Regions from separate parts of the Solibacillus sp. NPDC093137 genome, predicted to be linked through region 1. Evidence: riboswitches for the same ligand, from Rfam matches in the RefSeq annotation. Region 1 holds a riboswitch; the other holds the start of a gene.

Region 1 (8,866 bases):
GTTCAGGAAATTTCTCCGTTTTTTGAAATGTTCTACCGTAGCTCGATTGAAGCTGGCATGCGCGGGTATTTACAAATGACGGGTATCGGGTTAGGATTTTTCCTGTTGACTGCACTGTTCATCGCTCTTGTCATCGTAAGTTATATTAAACAGCTGCCGGTTGTTGTATCGGCTGCCATGACTTTTGCGCTGGCATTATGTTTTTACATGGGCTTTATGTCGATTGTGTTCTTTAAATAACGTCAAAAAATAAAGGGTTGTAGTAAAAGTCATTTCCGACTAATACTACAACCCTTATTCATTAGGCGAGCCTTTTTGTCTTCATACGCATATAGCGAACAAGCGCCGCGATGATTAATATTACTGTTAACACTATTGTACCGTTCTGCATTGTTGGCTCATCTGTTTTTACAGCAATACCGATGAGTGCCCAAACGATAACAAGAGTAAAGAAAATATCTTTTGAAACAGCAACCGCCAAATAACCGAGAATGACCGCAACCCCGACAAGTACGAGTGATCCGATCACCTCTGATATCCCCAAATCGACTCCATGATGTTTTAAGACATAGCTTACATTAGCGATTGTCGCTACGGATATCCACGCTAAGTAAAATGAAAACGGAAAGCGTTCTGAAATACCTTTTTCCGTGTTTTTATACTGCAGGTAAATCGCAATGAGTGTAAATAACAAAAAGAACATTACAATAATGGATAGTATAAATTGTTCATAATGCCAGCTGAACAGCCAAGCAATATTAAATATACAGCTGATGATAAATAAAATACCTACTTTTCCTTTAAAACGATTGTCTTTCACTTTGCGGTATATCGTAATCAGCCATATGACAAGCAGTACATAAATTAACGACCAAATAGAAAATACGTAGCCTGCTGGTGTAAATAACACTTCTAATCGATTCGTAATTTCTGATGCCGTTTGCCCGTTTAAAGGCAGTGTATTGGATAGCGCATTTACTACGATTACAGCAATCATGGCTATCCACATTGTAATATACAAGCCCATTTTTCATCATCCTTTTTTCTAGAATTAGGGAACTATACCCTTCTTTAAAAAAGAATAAGCGGTAAATGGGCTATTGATTGTAAAGGTAATGTGATTTATGCAAAGTTATTTTTAAGTCTGCTTTTCAAAGGCAAGTTTGATCCCAAAACCGATAAGAACAGCTCCAGTCAACGTTTCGATTACCGATTGTGTAGCAGGTTTTTTCATGAAATTGCGGATTTTGTTTAATAAAAAAACATAGAGCGCAAACCAAATAAATGTTAAAACAATATAGATGATTCCCATCGTCAAAAATGGCCAAAACGGTTCTGCGCCTTTAGATAGGAATTGCGGTAAAAACGTAAGGAAAAATACTGCTACTTTAGGGTTGGTGATATTCGTAATGAGTCCCTGCTTAAAATACGAATTGCCTTTAGCTTCAATTTCCGGAATGTCCGTCAATTCCTCTGAGTCAGCTTTTTTAGCACGCATGCTCATCAATGTTTTTATACCCAAATAGCATAAATAGGCTGCTCCTACGTATTTCAACACTGTAAATGCCACGGCAGATTTTACGATAATCGCCGATAGCCCTGCCACCGCTGCAATTGTATGGACCGTTAATCCTGCGCAAGAGCCGACCATTGTTTGAAATCCGCCCTTTTGTCCGTTAACGATTGTATTTTTCGTAACGATCGCTGTATCAGGACCCGGCAATACAATCAGAAGAACACACGCAATGATAAAGAACACAACATTCTCCATTTACTCACCTTCATTTTCTGAATTTTTAAATATGGTAACATGTTCATCTGAATGAAGCTAGGGGAATTTATAGTTTAATGGATTGCTTTTGTATCGTTAATTTTATGTATCCCGTTAAATTTTGTAATCAGTGACTTGTTTTATTAGAAGAGTTTTATGTTTATTAGAAAACTTCATCTGTTTATTAGCATTTTCAGAATCTTTATTTAAACATCTAAGTACGATATTAGAACAATTGCTAAATATATTAGAAAACCGATAACTTATTAGAAAATGTCAAATCGATATTAGATGATTTATAATTTTATTAGAAAATCTGGATCAGCAATCAGTTCTCCGTTAACAACCTAATTTTCTCGGCAGCATTCCCGATAATGACATCCGCCTCAACTTTCCCCGAGTAGTCTATATACATGACCACCTGTTCTTTTACGAAGATGAATTCTTTGTTTTGGTCACTTTGGCGCATAAGTAATTGATCAAATCCGTCATGCTCTCTTTCCGTAAATAATTCTGCTTCATCATCAAACGTATGCTCAGTGATTAAGTCATCAACCAATGGTGCAACAAGGGAGTGAAAGCTTAACCGGTAAATTTCAGCCGAGATACCAGGGTTGTAACTGTTGTTCGGGTCAGACCATTGCCCTTTCTTTTCAATAAAATTTTCCTTCATTTTATATTGCACAGGAGCAACTATACTCCAGTTTTCCCAGTAACTGTTTCTCCAATCTTCTCCATCAATTATAAAAACATCACGTTCAAGATGTGAAGCATTTTCGATTGCTGCAAGCCTGACAAACGGCAGTGTTGTATCTTCTTTTGGTAATGTAACCGTACCTAAATGCAACAACTGGTAAAATGGAATGCAAACGGCAATTAATGATATAGCCAAAGTCATTACATAAGTTATTATGTTATTACGATAAAAATTCTCCCATGGTCTTGGCCGACCATCAGAACTCCCCTCTTTCAAATCGCGTTGTATGCGTGCAATACCTAGTAGCCCCATTCCCATTGAGAATAAGTAAAATATGTTTAATAAATAAAGAAACATCGTGCCAAACAAATTGCCTTCAATTAATGTTAATATTGGTGTATCGTCTGTAAACCAAAGGCTGCCTATAAGCCAAAAAAGAGCTGCCAAAGCGAATAATATAAAGATGAAACTTATCAATGTCTTCTTGAAAAGAGCATTTGCCACAGTTATTTGCTCTTCCCGATCTATCGGAGGTTCACTAGCTTTACGATCAACCGGTGCCGCAAATACGTGAAAATTGCGGTCACTTGCAATATAATCCCAGCCGCTTTCTTCAAATAACCGGATTTTTTCACTCGATATATATTTGCTTTTCGCCAGTTCCAGCCGGTAATCCATTCGTTTGCGATCCCCTTTTTTAAACTTCGCAAAATGTGTGCCAATCTCATAAAAATGCAGCCCTTGCTCGGACATATCCGAAAACCAGCTTTCATGTTCCTTAATACGCCAATACTGCCCGGGTCTTATTCTGCGTACTATTTCTGCCATCGCTCTCCCTCCTCATATGTCTGACCTAACAATAAAATAGAAGGGAATGTTTGTAAATAAATAATTAGAATCAGCAAACTATTTCAGCACTCTCTGACGCAATAAAGAATATTGAAAATGTTCACAGTAAAAAGGCAACCCTACCAATGCAGGATTGCCTATTACACCGCTTAGAACTAACTTTCCGCAAGCAGCAATATTTTCTGAGCTGCATTTTGAGTGGCGTGCACTAATCTTTATTAAAACATTTTATTCAAGTTCGCCATTTCAATTGCAGACATTGCGCTGTCGTAGCCTTTATTGCCTGCTTTTGTACCAGCACGTTCGATTGCCTGTTCGATATTTTCAGTTGTGACAATGCCGAAAATTACCGGTACGCCTGTGTCCAACCCTGCTTTGGCAATTCCTTTTGCCGCCTCGTTACATACATAATCGTAATGTGTAGTTGATCCGCGAATGACCGTACCTAAACCGATTACTGCATCATAATTATTTGTTTCAGCCATTTTTTTTGCAACAAACGGTACTTCGAAAGCACCTGGAACCCATGCTGTATCAACGTTTGCTTCATCAACACCATGACGTTTTAAGCCGTCAATTGCACCGCTTAATAATTTATCATTAATAAATTCATTAAAGCGCCCTACGACAATTCCGATTTTTAGATCTGTTCCGACTAATTGTGCTTCAAATGTTTTTCCCATTTTAATTGCTCCTTTTTATACCAATACGGTAGTTAATTTTATATATTGAACTAAGTCTTCGATTGTAATAAATTTCAGGTTATGTTTTTGTGCAATCTTTTCGAGCTGTGGCATGCGGGCCATTGAACCATCTTCGTTCATAATTTCACAGATGACCGCAACTTCATTCGAACCGCATAGTTTCGCCAGATCAACACCTGCTTCCGTATGCCCGCGACGTTCCAACACGCCTCCCTGTTTAGCAATGAGCGGGAAAACATGGCCGGGACGATGAAAATGCTCCGGTTTTGTTGCAGGATCCAGTAATGCTAACATCGTTTTAGAACGCTCAAATGCACTTATACCTGTCGTTGAATGGATATGATCGATACTAATCGTAAAAGCTGTTTGATATGTATCGGTATTGCTTTGCACCATTGGATGAAGGGAAAGCTTTTCTGCAATTGCAGATGAAACTGGTGTACAAATTAACCCTCTTCCATAAAGCGCCATGAAATTAATATTTTCCGGTGTAGCGAATTCTCCTAACACAAGAAAATCCCCTTCATTTTCACGGTTCTCGTCATCTGACACAATAATAATCTCGCCGTTTTTCAATGCCTGAATTGCTTCTTCAATTGTATTCATTTTGTCACCACTCCTTTAAAATCCTGTACGTTGCAAAAAGTCCATTGTAATTGTACTTTCCGTTTGATTTTGTAAATGTTTTTTTACATATTTTCCGATTAGATCTGTTTCAATGTTCACAACATCTCCCGGCTTTTTAAAGCCTAATACAGTCTGTTCATACGTATGAGGGATTAAGGAAATGGTAATGAATGTGTCCGTCACATCAAAAATTGTTAAACTCGTGCCGTCCACTGTAATTGAGCCTTTCTTAATACATTCAGCAACCAAATGCTTTTCCATTGCCAAATCAATATAAACTGCATTGGCAACAGGTCTTTTCCGTTGTATTGTTGCAATTCCATCAACATGGCCCGATACGATATGTCCACCGAATCGACCATTTGCCGACATTGCCCGTTCTAGATTGACAGGCATCCCAGCAGTTAATTGCTGTAGGCTTGTTGCTTTGACGGTTTCCGGCATGACATCTGCCAAAAATACGGTCGGCGAAAATTGTTTCACTGTCAGACAGACACCGTTAACGGCAATGCTGTCCCCGAGTTGAACATCCTCTAGAATTGTGCTTGCGCGAATGGCTAGTTCCATCGCTTGTGTGGATTGGCTGACTGTTTCAACCGTTCCAAGTTCTTCAATGATTCCTGTAAACATCCTGCTCACCTCTTTTTAAGATTAAAAAAGAACCCCGATTGAATTCGGAGTTCGATGAGAGGAAAATTGAGCATCATCAAATAAGCTTCTTGAAGTAAATTTTCAAAAAACTGCTGACATTGCTTCCTTCTCCCATCCAGACTGTAACTGTCGGCTTTGGACTTGCACCAAATCCTGCACACATAAGTGGCTCACGGGCTTAGAGATAAACTCATCACCGTCGATTGGGAATTTCACCCGACCCCGAAGGAAATTATTTTTTTCAAATAAAATAAAAAAACCCGTCACAAGGTGCGACAGGAAAAGTGTATAGCAAAAAAGCACATTTAAAATCAAATTTTTAAAATGCGTTGCCATTCCTTCTCCCATCCAGACTATAACTGTCGGCTTTGGATTTGCACCAAAATCCTGCACACATAAAGTGGCTCACGGGCTTAGAGATAAACTCATCACCGTCGATTGGGAATTTCACCCGACCCCGAAGGAAATTATTTTATTTGAAAGTTATTGTAACATAAATAATTTAAAAAGCTAATAGTATTTTAGCACCTACTTACTTTTTGTTCCATCAATCCTTTTACCTCTATCCCCTCTGTTAAATTATAAAAATTTTGAAACTTTACTAAAGATAATACGTAGAAGAATATACATAATATTACATAAATTAGAAAGGAGTTATTGCAAGCTTTTTTTAAGTGTCTTTCGTTTACTTGGTTGCTTTTTTTCGTATAACTATTTCATAAAATATAGTGTCGGATAATCTTTAGTAATATAAAAAAACAAATACTTTTTTAACGGTAATGGAGGCTTTTATGGCGAATAATTCACAGTCGAATAAATATCTTATCTTTCTAGAGCTACTGTTTTATGCAGCATTACCTTATGTAATCTGGAAGTTTGGGCGAGAGCCTTTTGGTGACTATGCCGCAATGCTGCTGTCCACTGTTCCCGGGATAATTTATACGGTTTACCGCTTTGCTAAAGACCGGCAATTCAATGTGACAGGCCTGTTTATTTTAGGCTCAATGCTTATAGGTACAGCGGTCGATTTACTGTCGGGTTCAGCGGAGCAGATGATTTGGAATAACGTTTATTTAGGTCTTTTTTATACGTTGCTCTATGTAATTTTATTCATCGTAAAACAGCCTTTTTCCCTGTATATTGCAGTTGATTTTGCTTATTTGCAAGGACATGCACGAAAGGAAAGTAAAGCATTATTCTTTCAAAAAGGGATCTTCCGATGGTTTCAGCTGATCCAGGTTGTCTTCATTATTCGAGGACTGGTTATGGCAGGAATTACGGTCTTCCTGCTTCGTAAATATGGAATTGACAGTTATGGTGACATGCTTATTTATAAACGGGTAGCGAGTTGGGTGTTTTCCGGAATTTTAATGGGGATGTTCTTTTACATTAATGTTGTTGTACAAAACTATATGAACCGATTACATGAAAATAATCTGCAAAAGCGGCAGGAACCGGAAATTGTCGCAGAATAAATATTAAAAAATTTTTGAACCTTTTTCCTCTCCTGTTTGTATAGTCAGTGAATGCATCAAAAGTTGCAGCTTGTTATAAAATTTAACTAAGTAAGGAGAAATCGATATGGGGATTGGTTTTAAAATTTCGTTAATTGTGAGTGCAGTTGAAATGGTTGTATTATTTACGATTTTGATTCCGTTTTTTAGAAAACATATTATCAGGGAAGGTAAAAAAATTAATTATGCGAAAACAACCGTTTATTTACGCTGGAATATATTTGACACGATTACTCTGATTTTAGCGGTTTATACGATTATCTGTGTGCAAGTTTTGAACATTTTACTTTCATCCGGTGAAACAATTGAAAACCCTTATGTTCAGTTTTTTACGAACCAGGCACAGGCATGGGTCATTGTAATGGTTGTGTATTTGGTCATGCGCATATCGGCTACACTAAAAAGTATTAAAGCACGTTTCGGTGACGTTTATGATAGCGAACAATGAGCAGTTGATGATCGCGTTTCAAATTGGCGATTCGGAAGCGTTGGCACAACTGTACGACCAGTTGCATGAGCCGCTGTTCTGTTTTTTGTACCGTTATACAAAAGATGAGCAATTGAGTGTCGATATTGTTCACGACAGCTTTGAAGTGCTGCAATCAAAAAAATTTCAGTATGAACAGCAACGTGGTACGGTAAAGTCCTTCTTGTTTCAGATTGCCTACCGCCTTATGATCAATAAGCTGAAAAGGCGCAAACGATGGCAGACACTCCTGCCTTTTCTCATCCCTATTCAGAAAAAAACGCTGCAAACCGAAGACACACTCGTCATTCAACAAGCGATTTCCAACTTGCCGGATAAACAGCGGGCTGTAATTTTGCTTGCTTACTATGAAGATTTGCCGCAAGAAGAAATTGCCTTAATATTGGATGTTCCGATCGGTACGGTAAAATCACGGCTTCATCACGCTATTAAAGCTTTAAAGGCTGAATTAAAGGAGGATTTCCAACATGAACGAGGAATTTAAAAAGGAAAAAGAGCTATCCGGTTTGCTTGATTCCTATAAAATCGACATACCTGTGACAAAACTTGCAAAAAAGCAGTCACCATTTCAAAAGTTTATTCGCTATCTTGGTTCTCCGACGAAAGATCCATTTGAAAAATGGACAATTCAATCAAAGGGCTATCTGTTTTTTAAAATTTTCCCCGTTTCCCTTGGTTTGTTTTTAGCAATTTTACAGGGATTCCTAATGAACTAATGGTAATTCCTTTGCTGGCTACCTAACTATGAAAGGGTGATAGAAATGAAGAATACGACAACCGTAAAAGAATGTCCAAAATGCGGCTGCTCTGAATTAGGGAAAGGCAAACATAGCGGGTACAGTGTTATGTCACCTGTCAATAAAATGAGCTTAGGTTCCAATATCGAATATATTATTTGTACACAATGCGGTTTTATTATTGAAGGCTATGTCGTAAAGCCTGAGAAATTTAAAGGAACATTTTAATTCGATATCGGGATTACAAATAGAGGGTGGGACATAATCCAAAAATGCAATTTTTCTCTTAGAGAAAAATTGCATTTTTTTGCTGAGCGTAAAAATTGATTTCCATTCCGGGGCGCTTTCCTCGGGCGTGGCCTTACACGAAAGTCTCAGGCGTCAGTGCTCCTGACGCTTCGCTTTCGTCGCAAAATAAATTTCGCTATTCCCGCAGGAAGCTGTGCTTGTTGCGAAAGGTGATACCGTCAGCACGAACACTCGCCCTCCATTCCAATCAATTTTATAAAATATCCGTTTCTTAATAAGGTTTTTCTCCTTAGTTTATGAAATTTCTACTTCTGTCCCGGCCTCATTGTATTTTCTACCTGTTTCTAAAGATCACTTCAACCTACTAATTCCGCTTTTACAAAATAATATGCTTTTTGAATTTCCTTTTCATCCGCTGGGTATGACGTCATCAACTCATCACGTAACTCTTTAAGGCTTTTTGTATTACTTTCTGTAAAGCCATTCATTACAGCCGTCAAAAACACGGGGTTGTAATTTCTTTTCATTTGACTCATAGTATCCGCCCCTTCATTAATTCAACAGTTTTAGTCGCTCTTTT
Region 2 (8,866 bases), 740 kb from region 1:
TCCCATAAAAGCTGTCAGGAAAAAGCATTGTTTTTCCCGATAGCTTTTTTTTGAAAAAATGGGGCAATGAAAAGTAATATCGCTATTATTCATGTATAATTGTTACCGTATATTGAGGGGGAATTTTATGTCAAAGCAACACATAGCAAAGTCAATCGGACAAAAAATCATCGTTATTATTGGCGGTTTAATCGCTGCTTACGGATTAGAAGCAGTATTAATACCAAATAACGTATCGGATGGTGGAATCACGGGGATTAGTATTGTCATCTCTCAGCTAACACCAGTATCATTAGGCCTGCTGATCGCCATACTAAACATTCCGTTTATTTACTTAGGATATAAACAGATTGGAAAAACCTTCGCAATCAACTCCGTTATCGGTATCACATCATTAGCAATTGGTACTTCGCTTATGCACCATGTTCCAACTATTATTACTGGCGATGCATTGCTTATTACAGTTGTAGGGGGAATTATTTTAGGTATTGGTATGGGGTTAGCGCTTCGTAATGGTGGCGCTCTTGATGGGATAGACATGCTTGCAGTGTTACTATCGAGAAAATTGCCTTTCGGTACAAGTGATCTCATTTTGTTTTTAAACTTTTTCGTTTTCATCATTGTATCGTTTGTATTCGGCTTTAAAGGTGCTTTGTTATCGGCAATTGCTTATTATATCGCATCAAAAGTTATCTTGATTGTTGAAGAAGGACTTAGCGGCTCTAAAACATATAAAATCATTACAAAAGAGCCGCTTAAAATGGTCGAAACAATTCGAGATCGTTTAGGAAGAAGCGCGACTTTCAGCACAGTATACGGTGCATACTCCCATCAGGAATTTCAAGAAATTACGTGTGTAATCAACCGGATGGAAGAAAGTAAGATAAAGGGTATTATTCGAGAAATCGATCCGAATGCCTTTGTGACAGTATACGAAGTAGTCGAAGTTAAAGGTGGAAGCTTTAAAAAGCAAAATATCCACTAAAACAGAAAATGGTTGTGTAAAAGGAAATTTTCCTTTTACACAACCATTTTTTAATCCGTATTGATTTCATTCGTGCGATTCGGAATACATAATCCGATAACCGCTCCTACTAACGCCGGAACAATCCACCCTAAACCAATGGAATAGAGCGGTAGGTAATCTGCGTAAAAAGCTGAAATAGAAGACAGCACACTCACTTCAAATGCCGGCACACTTCCGATTAACGCATTGTACCCATCAATTATACTAATAAAGAATACGAGTAAAATTGACCCTGCAAATACAGTCCTTTTGTAGTGAAATAGCGGTCCTAGAAGCGCCAGTATTATTAACACTATTGCCAGAGGGTAAAGGAACATCAACACTGGAATTGCATATGTAATAATATTTGTTAATCCAAAGTTTGCAATGATAAATGAAACAACACATAATAGGACTACAAATGTTTTATAGCTGATTTTCGGAAACACTTCATGGAAAAACTCACTGCATGAAGTAATGAGCCCAATACTCGTTTTTAAACATGCAAGTACAATAATAATCGCCAACAAAATTGCTCCGTATGAGCCGAAATAATGATCGGCAACCGCAGCAAAAATTTGACCGCCATTGTCAAATGTACCAATCGCCGTTATACTCGATGCTCCCATGTAAGCAATCAGACCGTAAATCAGCATCATTAATGCCATTGCGAAAATACCTGATTTCCAAGTCGCTTTTGCAATTTCTTTCTTATCTGTAATCCCTGTTCGCTTTATCGCATGGATGACAACAATACCAAACGCAAGCGAAGCAAGTGCATCCATCGTATTATAGCCTTCTTTAAAACCTGTCATAAACGCCTCGTTAATATAAGTTCCAGCAGGCTCAACGAATTTCCCCATTGGAGAAAACAGACTAATACCGATTAGCACAAATAAAAATACTAAAAATGCCGGTGTTAAGTACTTCCCTATAATGTCCATGATCTTCGCCGGATTTAGTGAAAAATAAAAAACGATCGCGAAGAAAATAAAACTGAATACCGCAAGCCACAATGTCGCCTGTGAAGGATCGATAAACGGTTCAAATCCAACAACAAACGGTACTGTTGCTGTACGCGGAATTGCAAAAAATGGCCCAATCGTTAAGTATAAAGCCAATGCAAAAAACAATCCAAACATCGGATGTACTTTACTTGCCAAATCGCGCAATCCATTACTTCCCGACAATCCGATTGCCAGAATTCCTAAAAACGGCAAACCAATTGCCGTAACTAAAAAGCCAATTAGCGCAAACCAATAGTTTGTCCCTGCCAATTGCCCCATTTGAATCGGAAATATTAAATTTCCTGCTCCAAAAAACATCCCAAACAGCATCGTTCCGATTACTGCATAGGTTGAAAATGGTATTTTCTTGTCCATCATATTCTCTCCCAAGATGTCATTTCATGGTGTTTTAATGAAACGTCCTAATTTTCTTAACAATGTACAATATCATATCAGCCCTATAACAGAATGACAATAGTAAGAGTAAATATAAAAGGAGCGATGTCATAAAGTTAACACTTTTATGACATCGCTCCATAATTTATTATTTAATTAAGCTAAATATTGTCTGCGCTGATTTTCAATCCATACACGCATTGAACGGTAAAGCATCGTCACGACCACAAACATCATAATTCCTTTAACAATATTAAACGGTAAAATACCTAACACGATTGTTTCGTACATATTATATTCGAAGCCTAGTAAGTACGTGTACAGCGGTAAGAACGCCACGTAGTTTAATGCCGCCATTCCAAGTGACATTACAACTGTAGAAACAACTAAGCCTGTCATTAACCCTTTTGCAGAAGGGAATTTTTTATAAATATAGTAAGCTGGTAAAATGAATAATACACCTGTAGCGAAGTTAGCCATATGACCTACCGGAATTCCTTCAGGAGCCCCTGTGTAAATCCAGTCAAGCACATTTTTAACAAGTTCAACTAGGATACCTGCAACAGGTCCCATCGTAATTGCCGCAATCAATGCTGGCACATCACTGAAATCAATTTGTAAAAACACCGGGAACCATGGTAGTGGGAAGTTTAACAACATTAGCACAAATGAAACCCCACTCAGCATTGCGATTGTTACGAATGATCGTAACTTTAAACTTCTTTTTTGCATATAAATCTCTCCTCTTTGCTGATTCCATCTCGCAAGAAGAAAGGACGTATCAAATCATTCCATGAAAAAACCCTTATGCTAAACTAGAGCATAAGGGAGAAATAGGCACACTTAAATAAAGGGTCTATCTGTGCATTTGCAGCAATTCCTGTTTTTTGTATACGAAAAATATTCCGTTTACAAATAAGGAATTAGAAATAAGTACTGCAAAGCACGGCATTTTCAAAAAATGACGACCGTACCTTCACCTTCTCCCATCCAGACTATACTGTCGGCTTTGGAATTGCACCAAATCCTGCACACAAAAGTGGCTCGCGGGCTCGAAAAGTTCGACATAAATTCCTCCAAGTAAATGGTCAGAAGTTATAACTTTTATTACCGCCGGTCGGGAGTTACACCCTGCCCCGAAGATGAATCAATATGAAATTATGTAGCAATTACCTTGCTATAACTATTATTATATATAAAAAAAAGGAATTGTAAAGCCCATTGCTTACAATTCCTAGTAAAATTATTTGAATTATTGAAATTCATAATGAATACGGTTCGCCGCGATCGGCTTATCTACCGGTTTTGTGAAGTCATAACCGCCCCATTGTTCCTGTACGATATTTTCAAATTTTACCTGTTTATCAAAACTTGCTGCTGTCATTATTAATCCTTCAATCATTCGCATTCCTTGAGCTGGTTCATAATTGTCCAAGTTTAAAGGTTCTTCAAATGTAATTGTTACGATCGACTTAGCGTCTTCAACTTTTAAATATACACCCGGCAATATAACCGTTCTGTATATATCATTCGCTTCCACCGTCATATTTTTGATTGCTTCTTGCACATCTTTAAAGCTCATTCGGAAATTGGGACTTAAATATACCGCTCCATTCCGCATCTGATACATAAAATAATTATATTGAGCGTTCTCATCATTTAATAAAAACGGCTCTTTTACGTCGCCAATATGGTCAAAGTAAATTGGTTTTCCGGCCGTATTTTGTATTTCTACTTCCATATATTCATCTCTGAAAGTGTCGACAAGGGAACCGAGATAATTTGATAAGGAAGCAGTTCCCGCATCATATTGGTGATCTTCCGGCAACATATGAACAAGCCTGTTCCCTTCCTCACGCAATTCGCCCTTGTAAGGATGGTATTCATTAAAGCCTAACGACTGTTCGTCAAGCAACGGACTGAACGTGTTATAAAGTTCCAGCTTCGTCGGATTTTCTGTACCCGTTTTTTCGGCAACAATCTCATTTGGAATCAATATGCTTACAGGTACACTTTCTGCATCATCCCCTGCAAGACCAATTGCAAATAATGTGTTTTCCTCTAGCTCGCTTTCATAAACTAATGTTTGCTCCGGTTGAGCTTCCGTCGAAAAACTATTAATCATGGAGCGTTGTGTAGATGCATCTTCCTTCGCACTCATTGTCATACTTTCTTCCGATTCCGGAGTGGCAAGATCGAATGTTTCATTCTGCATAGTAACCGATTCATTATTACCTATAAATTGCGCGCTGATTAAAACAATAATAAATATTGATGCAATCGAGACGAATAATGGCGCCCAACGTATACCTTTTTGATTGTTTTGCTCTATGTGAGGCGGATCTTCATTAAATGCTCCTTCATCCATTAAACGATTAAATACCTCATCTTTTGAACGATGATCAGTTACTTTCGGTGCTTTTTTCAGAAAAATTTCAATCTCTTTTTCATCCCAATGCTCCTTTTTCATAATGGATTCGCCTCCCTTCCTTCTTGCGCTTCCAATAGCAGCCGCAGATTCTTTAAAGCACGGTGCTGTGTCGTTTTAACTTTTCCTGTCGTCCATCCTAATATCTCCGCTGTTTCCTGAATTGAAAGTTCCTGAATATACCGCATAATAATCACCATTTTCTGATCACCTGAACATTCCTCCAATGCAACCAGTAATTGATGGAGCTGGTCATTTAATTCGGTGAATTGTTCAGGTGAAGGGATTGGGCTTACGAGTTGCTCTGTCTCCCAATCAAAAGCTGTAAATGCATGTTTATCTCGAACTTGTTTTTTTCTGAAATAGTCAATCGCCACATTTTTTGCTATAGAGAACAGCCAAGTTTTTTCCGAGCTTTTCCCTTCGAATCGCTCGTATGATTTTAATACACGAACGTATACTTCGTGGGCAAGATCCTCAGCTGCGGTACGATTTTTCACTAAGTAAAATAAGAAATTAAAAACATCCTGATGATACGTATCGTATAATCGATGGAAAATGGATTGCTGCACCCATCCCACCTCCATTCACGTAATTTGTCGTTTTCGAAACAGAAAAGTTACAGTAATCATCCTTTTACGAACGAATTAGTCTATTAAAAAGAAAAGTTTATCACTTTGAACGATTCAAAATGATAAACTTTTTTATACTCATAATTCCATTACCCCACTTTTTTAAGATAATGGCAAGTAAAATGTAAAGGTTGTTCCTTGCTTTTCCACACTATCAACAGAGATTCTGCCGTTATGTGCTTCCACAATGTTTTTCGTAATGGCCAAGCCTAAGCCCGTTCCGCCTTTCGAACGAGTACGTGCTTTATCTGCTTTGTAGAACCGTTCGAATACATATGGCAAATCATCTTGCGGAATGCCCTGCCCTGTATCCCTAATTTGAATTTTTGCATAGTTTTGCTCATTTGCCATAGAAACAGTTACCGATCCATCGGCTGGTGTATGGCGAATCGCATTGTCGATCAAGTTCGTTAATACTTGTTCGATACGGTCCTCATCAATCGAAATAAGCGTTTCATCCGAAAAGTCAGTTTCAATCTGCAGTTGCACATGCTTTTCTTTCGCTGTTTGGTCAAACTTATGTGTCATCCGTTCAATAACCGCTACTAATGGCACGTCTTCCTTATACAGACTCATATGTCCTGATTCCATCCGCGCCAAGTCAAGTAAATCTGTTACGAGACGACTCATACGCTGTGATTCATCGTAAATTACCCGGATCATATCAATACGTTCTTCCTCTGTTGTCACAACCCCATCAATAATTGCCTCCGAATAGCCTTGTAGCATCGCGATTGGTGTCCGGAGCTCATGTGAAACATTGGCAATGAAATCCGATTTCAGTTTTTCCAGTTTCGTTTCCTCGGTTTTATCGCGTATAACAGCGACTGCACCACGAATGGAGTCTCTGCTGTACAAAGGACTAATCGTTATACTGTAATAGGATTTACCCATTTCAAACTCTTCGTCCAGCTGATCCTCGAAATTCAACACATGGTCAAGCATTTGATAAAGTTCATCCGGTATCGGCTTTGAGCTATCCAATCCTTTTTCGACGAACCATTTTTGCAGTAGTCGCTCTGCAGGAGGATTGCTCACTAAAATCGTCTTATCGCGATTAAATGTAATAACAGAATCGGTCATCGATGTTAAAATGCTCGATAATTGTTCTTTTTCCTGGTTGATCACTTCCAAATGATGCTTCAATTGACGGCCCATCTGGTTAAAGGCGACGGCAAGCTGACCAATTTCATCATTTTGCTTCGTTTCAATTTTTGAATCGAAACGCCCCTTTGCCAATTCAAATGCATGCTCTCTCATTTTACGCAATGGAAGCGTTATCTTAGAAGAAAGGAAAAATGCAAAAATTGTCGTCAATATAAATGCAATAGCCGCAGCTAACACAACAATTTTCGTCGTTTCATTACTAGTCTGGTGTAAAGCATCGGGGTTTTTGTAAATAAAGACGGCCCCATGTAGATCTTCAACACTTTTAAGCGGGAAGCCTAATACAATATAATTGGAGCTGTTCGCTTCTTCTCGATTCGAAGGTAGCGTCAGTTCCTTTACTATTGGCTCTGCTGATGCATATACTTCTTCAAATGCTTTGCTGCTTATAATTTTTTGCTGAATTTCTTCTTTATTAATGCCTTCTTGTCTTGCATACAATATTTCATCTGAACTTTTGGCGATAAGTACGTTTGTCGTTTCCGTCAATAACTCCGAGATGATTGCAAACTGCTTATCATCGATCTCTTCTTCATCGATAATACTCGCAATGGCTGCGGCTGTTTGCCTTAATGAAATCTCGGACTGTTCGTTATGATAGTTTTCAAGAAACTCCAACATGAAAATTGTAAAAATAAACAGGACAAATGAAACGAGAAGCAAAATGGTTACCCATAGCTTCCCGACAATACTTGTTGCTATTCTAATCATTTACGACCTCGAATTTATAGCCTACTCCCCAAACCGTAACAATCATTTTTGCTGCATTTTCAGAGACACGGTTCAGCTTTTCACGCAGGCGCTTTACATGTGTATCAACTGTGCGCAGGTCACCAAAGAAATCATAATGCCATACTTCTTTTAATAATTGCTCACGGTCGAATACTTTATCGGGTGACTTCGCCAAAAAGTATAATAATTCATATTCTTTCGGTGTTAAATTTACTTCCGTTCCATCTGCTGTCACACGATGTGCATCATGGTCGATTGTTAAATGCGGGAACACAACTAAATCTTTAGAAGATGAAGCATTTGAAACAGGTGAAAATACTGCTGAGCGTCGTAATATTGCTTTTACACGTAATACGACTTCTCGCGGACTAAATGGTTTCACAATATAATCATCCGCACCAAGTTCAAAACCTTGTACACGGTTTGCTTCTTCACCTTTTGCCGTCAACAATATAATAGGCGTTGTTTTCTTTTCGCGCAGTTCAGCACAAACTTCCAAACCATCTTTTTCAGGCATCATAATATCCAACAAAATACAATGATAATCTTTTTCAAGTGCCATCGAAAGTGCTTGTTCTCCATTTTCCGCTTCTTCTACTGTATAGCCCTCACGCTCTAAATACATTTTTAACAAACGACGAATTCGATCCTCGTCGTCCACAATTAACACAGAAATATTTTCAGACACTGGTGTTGCCCCTTTCAAAACTCTATTTCTCTTCTCTATTGTACCTTTTTAGCGAACGATTGAAAAGAAAAGCCCAATCATTCTGATTGAACTTTTCTAACTTTATGACAGTTTATTATTTATTTTGCATAGAATTGGAAACTATCAAAATTGCTTTAAAAATAGTGTAAAAAGCAAATTGTTGTCACATTATGCATAAGAGTGCAATCCAGCGATAACTAGATTAACTACGACTAAATTGAATAAAATAATAAGGAAACCGATTACCGTAAGCCATGCACTCTTTCTTCCTTCCCAACCTTTTGAGAGGCGAAGGTGTAAAAATGCTGCATAAAACAGCCATGTAATAAGTGCCCATACTTCTTTTGGATCCCAGCCCCAAAATCGGCCCCATGCTTCCTGTGCCCAAATCATCGCAAAAATAAGCGCGCCTAATGTAAAAATCGGAAAAGCAATTAAGATTGAACGGTAGGCGATTTCGTCCATCAGCGTCGAGTTCACCCGTTTCACTAATGGCTGGAACATTTTCGCTATCTTTCTTCTAAAGATCAGTCGAATCAAGATATAAATGATTGTACCGAATAGAACAGACCAGAAAACAGTTGTTAGCTTTCGTGCATCAATCAATGCAGGCAACTCAAATAATGGTGTCATACGGTCTTCAGACAGTTCCACATATTCATTCATACCGAAAACAGCCGGCATCAAATACGTAGATGTATTGACTTGATCCAATGTATCAACGTATTCATACTTTGCTTCATAACCCATGGCGTTGAATGTAACCGTTGCTGCAACAAATCCTACGAC

What was found. A riboswitch is a leader RNA that binds a small molecule or an ion and turns the genes downstream of it on or off. The one in region 1 is predicted to bind FMN.
Region 2: another riboswitch for FMN. It lies ahead of ACQKN3_RS08120 (ECF transporter S component); the one in region 1 lies ahead of ribE (riboflavin synthase).

Annotation. Positions count from the first base shown of each region.
Region 1 covers NZ_JBNNVH010000001.1:836,977-845,842, reverse strand. The annotation lists gene ACQKN3_RS04410 (copper resistance D family protein) at 1-240, shown strand, start outside; gene ACQKN3_RS04405 (TspO/MBR family protein) at 302-1,027, opposite strand; gene ACQKN3_RS04400 (LysE family translocator) at 1,139-1,771, opposite strand; gene ACQKN3_RS04395 (DUF2812 domain-containing protein) at 2,100-3,296, opposite strand; gene ribH (6,7-dimethyl-8-ribityllumazine synthase) at 3,536-4,000, opposite strand; partial or broken gene ribB (3,4-dihydroxy-2-butanone-4-phosphate synthase) at 4,019-4,627, opposite strand; gene ribE (riboflavin synthase) at 4,643-5,278, opposite strand; FMN riboswitch at 5,399-5,533, opposite strand; FMN riboswitch at 5,632-5,768, opposite strand; gene ACQKN3_RS04375 (VC0807 family protein) at 6,091-6,774, shown strand; gene ACQKN3_RS04370 (group-specific protein) at 6,881-7,261, shown strand; gene ACQKN3_RS04365 (RNA polymerase sigma factor) at 7,269-7,784, shown strand; gene ACQKN3_RS04360 (hypothetical protein) at 7,768-8,016, shown strand; gene ACQKN3_RS04355 (transcription initiation factor TFIIIB) at 8,062-8,265, shown strand; gene ACQKN3_RS04350 (hypothetical protein) at 8,643-8,822, opposite strand; gene metE (5-methyltetrahydropteroyltriglutamate--homocysteine S-methyltransferase) at 8,839-8,866, opposite strand, start outside.
Region 2 covers NZ_JBNNVH010000001.1:1,577,680-1,586,545, forward strand. The annotation lists gene ACQKN3_RS08110 (YitT family protein) at 128-985, shown strand; gene brnQ (branched-chain amino acid transport system II carrier protein) at 1,036-2,388, opposite strand; gene ACQKN3_RS08120 (ECF transporter S component) at 2,566-3,141, opposite strand; FMN riboswitch at 3,384-3,557, opposite strand; gene ACQKN3_RS08125 (hypothetical protein) at 3,662-4,879, opposite strand; gene ACQKN3_RS08130 (RNA polymerase sigma factor SigX) at 4,876-5,409, opposite strand; gene ACQKN3_RS08135 (ATP-binding protein) at 5,572-7,347, opposite strand; gene ACQKN3_RS08140 (response regulator transcription factor) at 7,340-8,056, opposite strand; gene ccsB (c-type cytochrome biogenesis protein CcsB) at 8,246-8,866, opposite strand, start outside.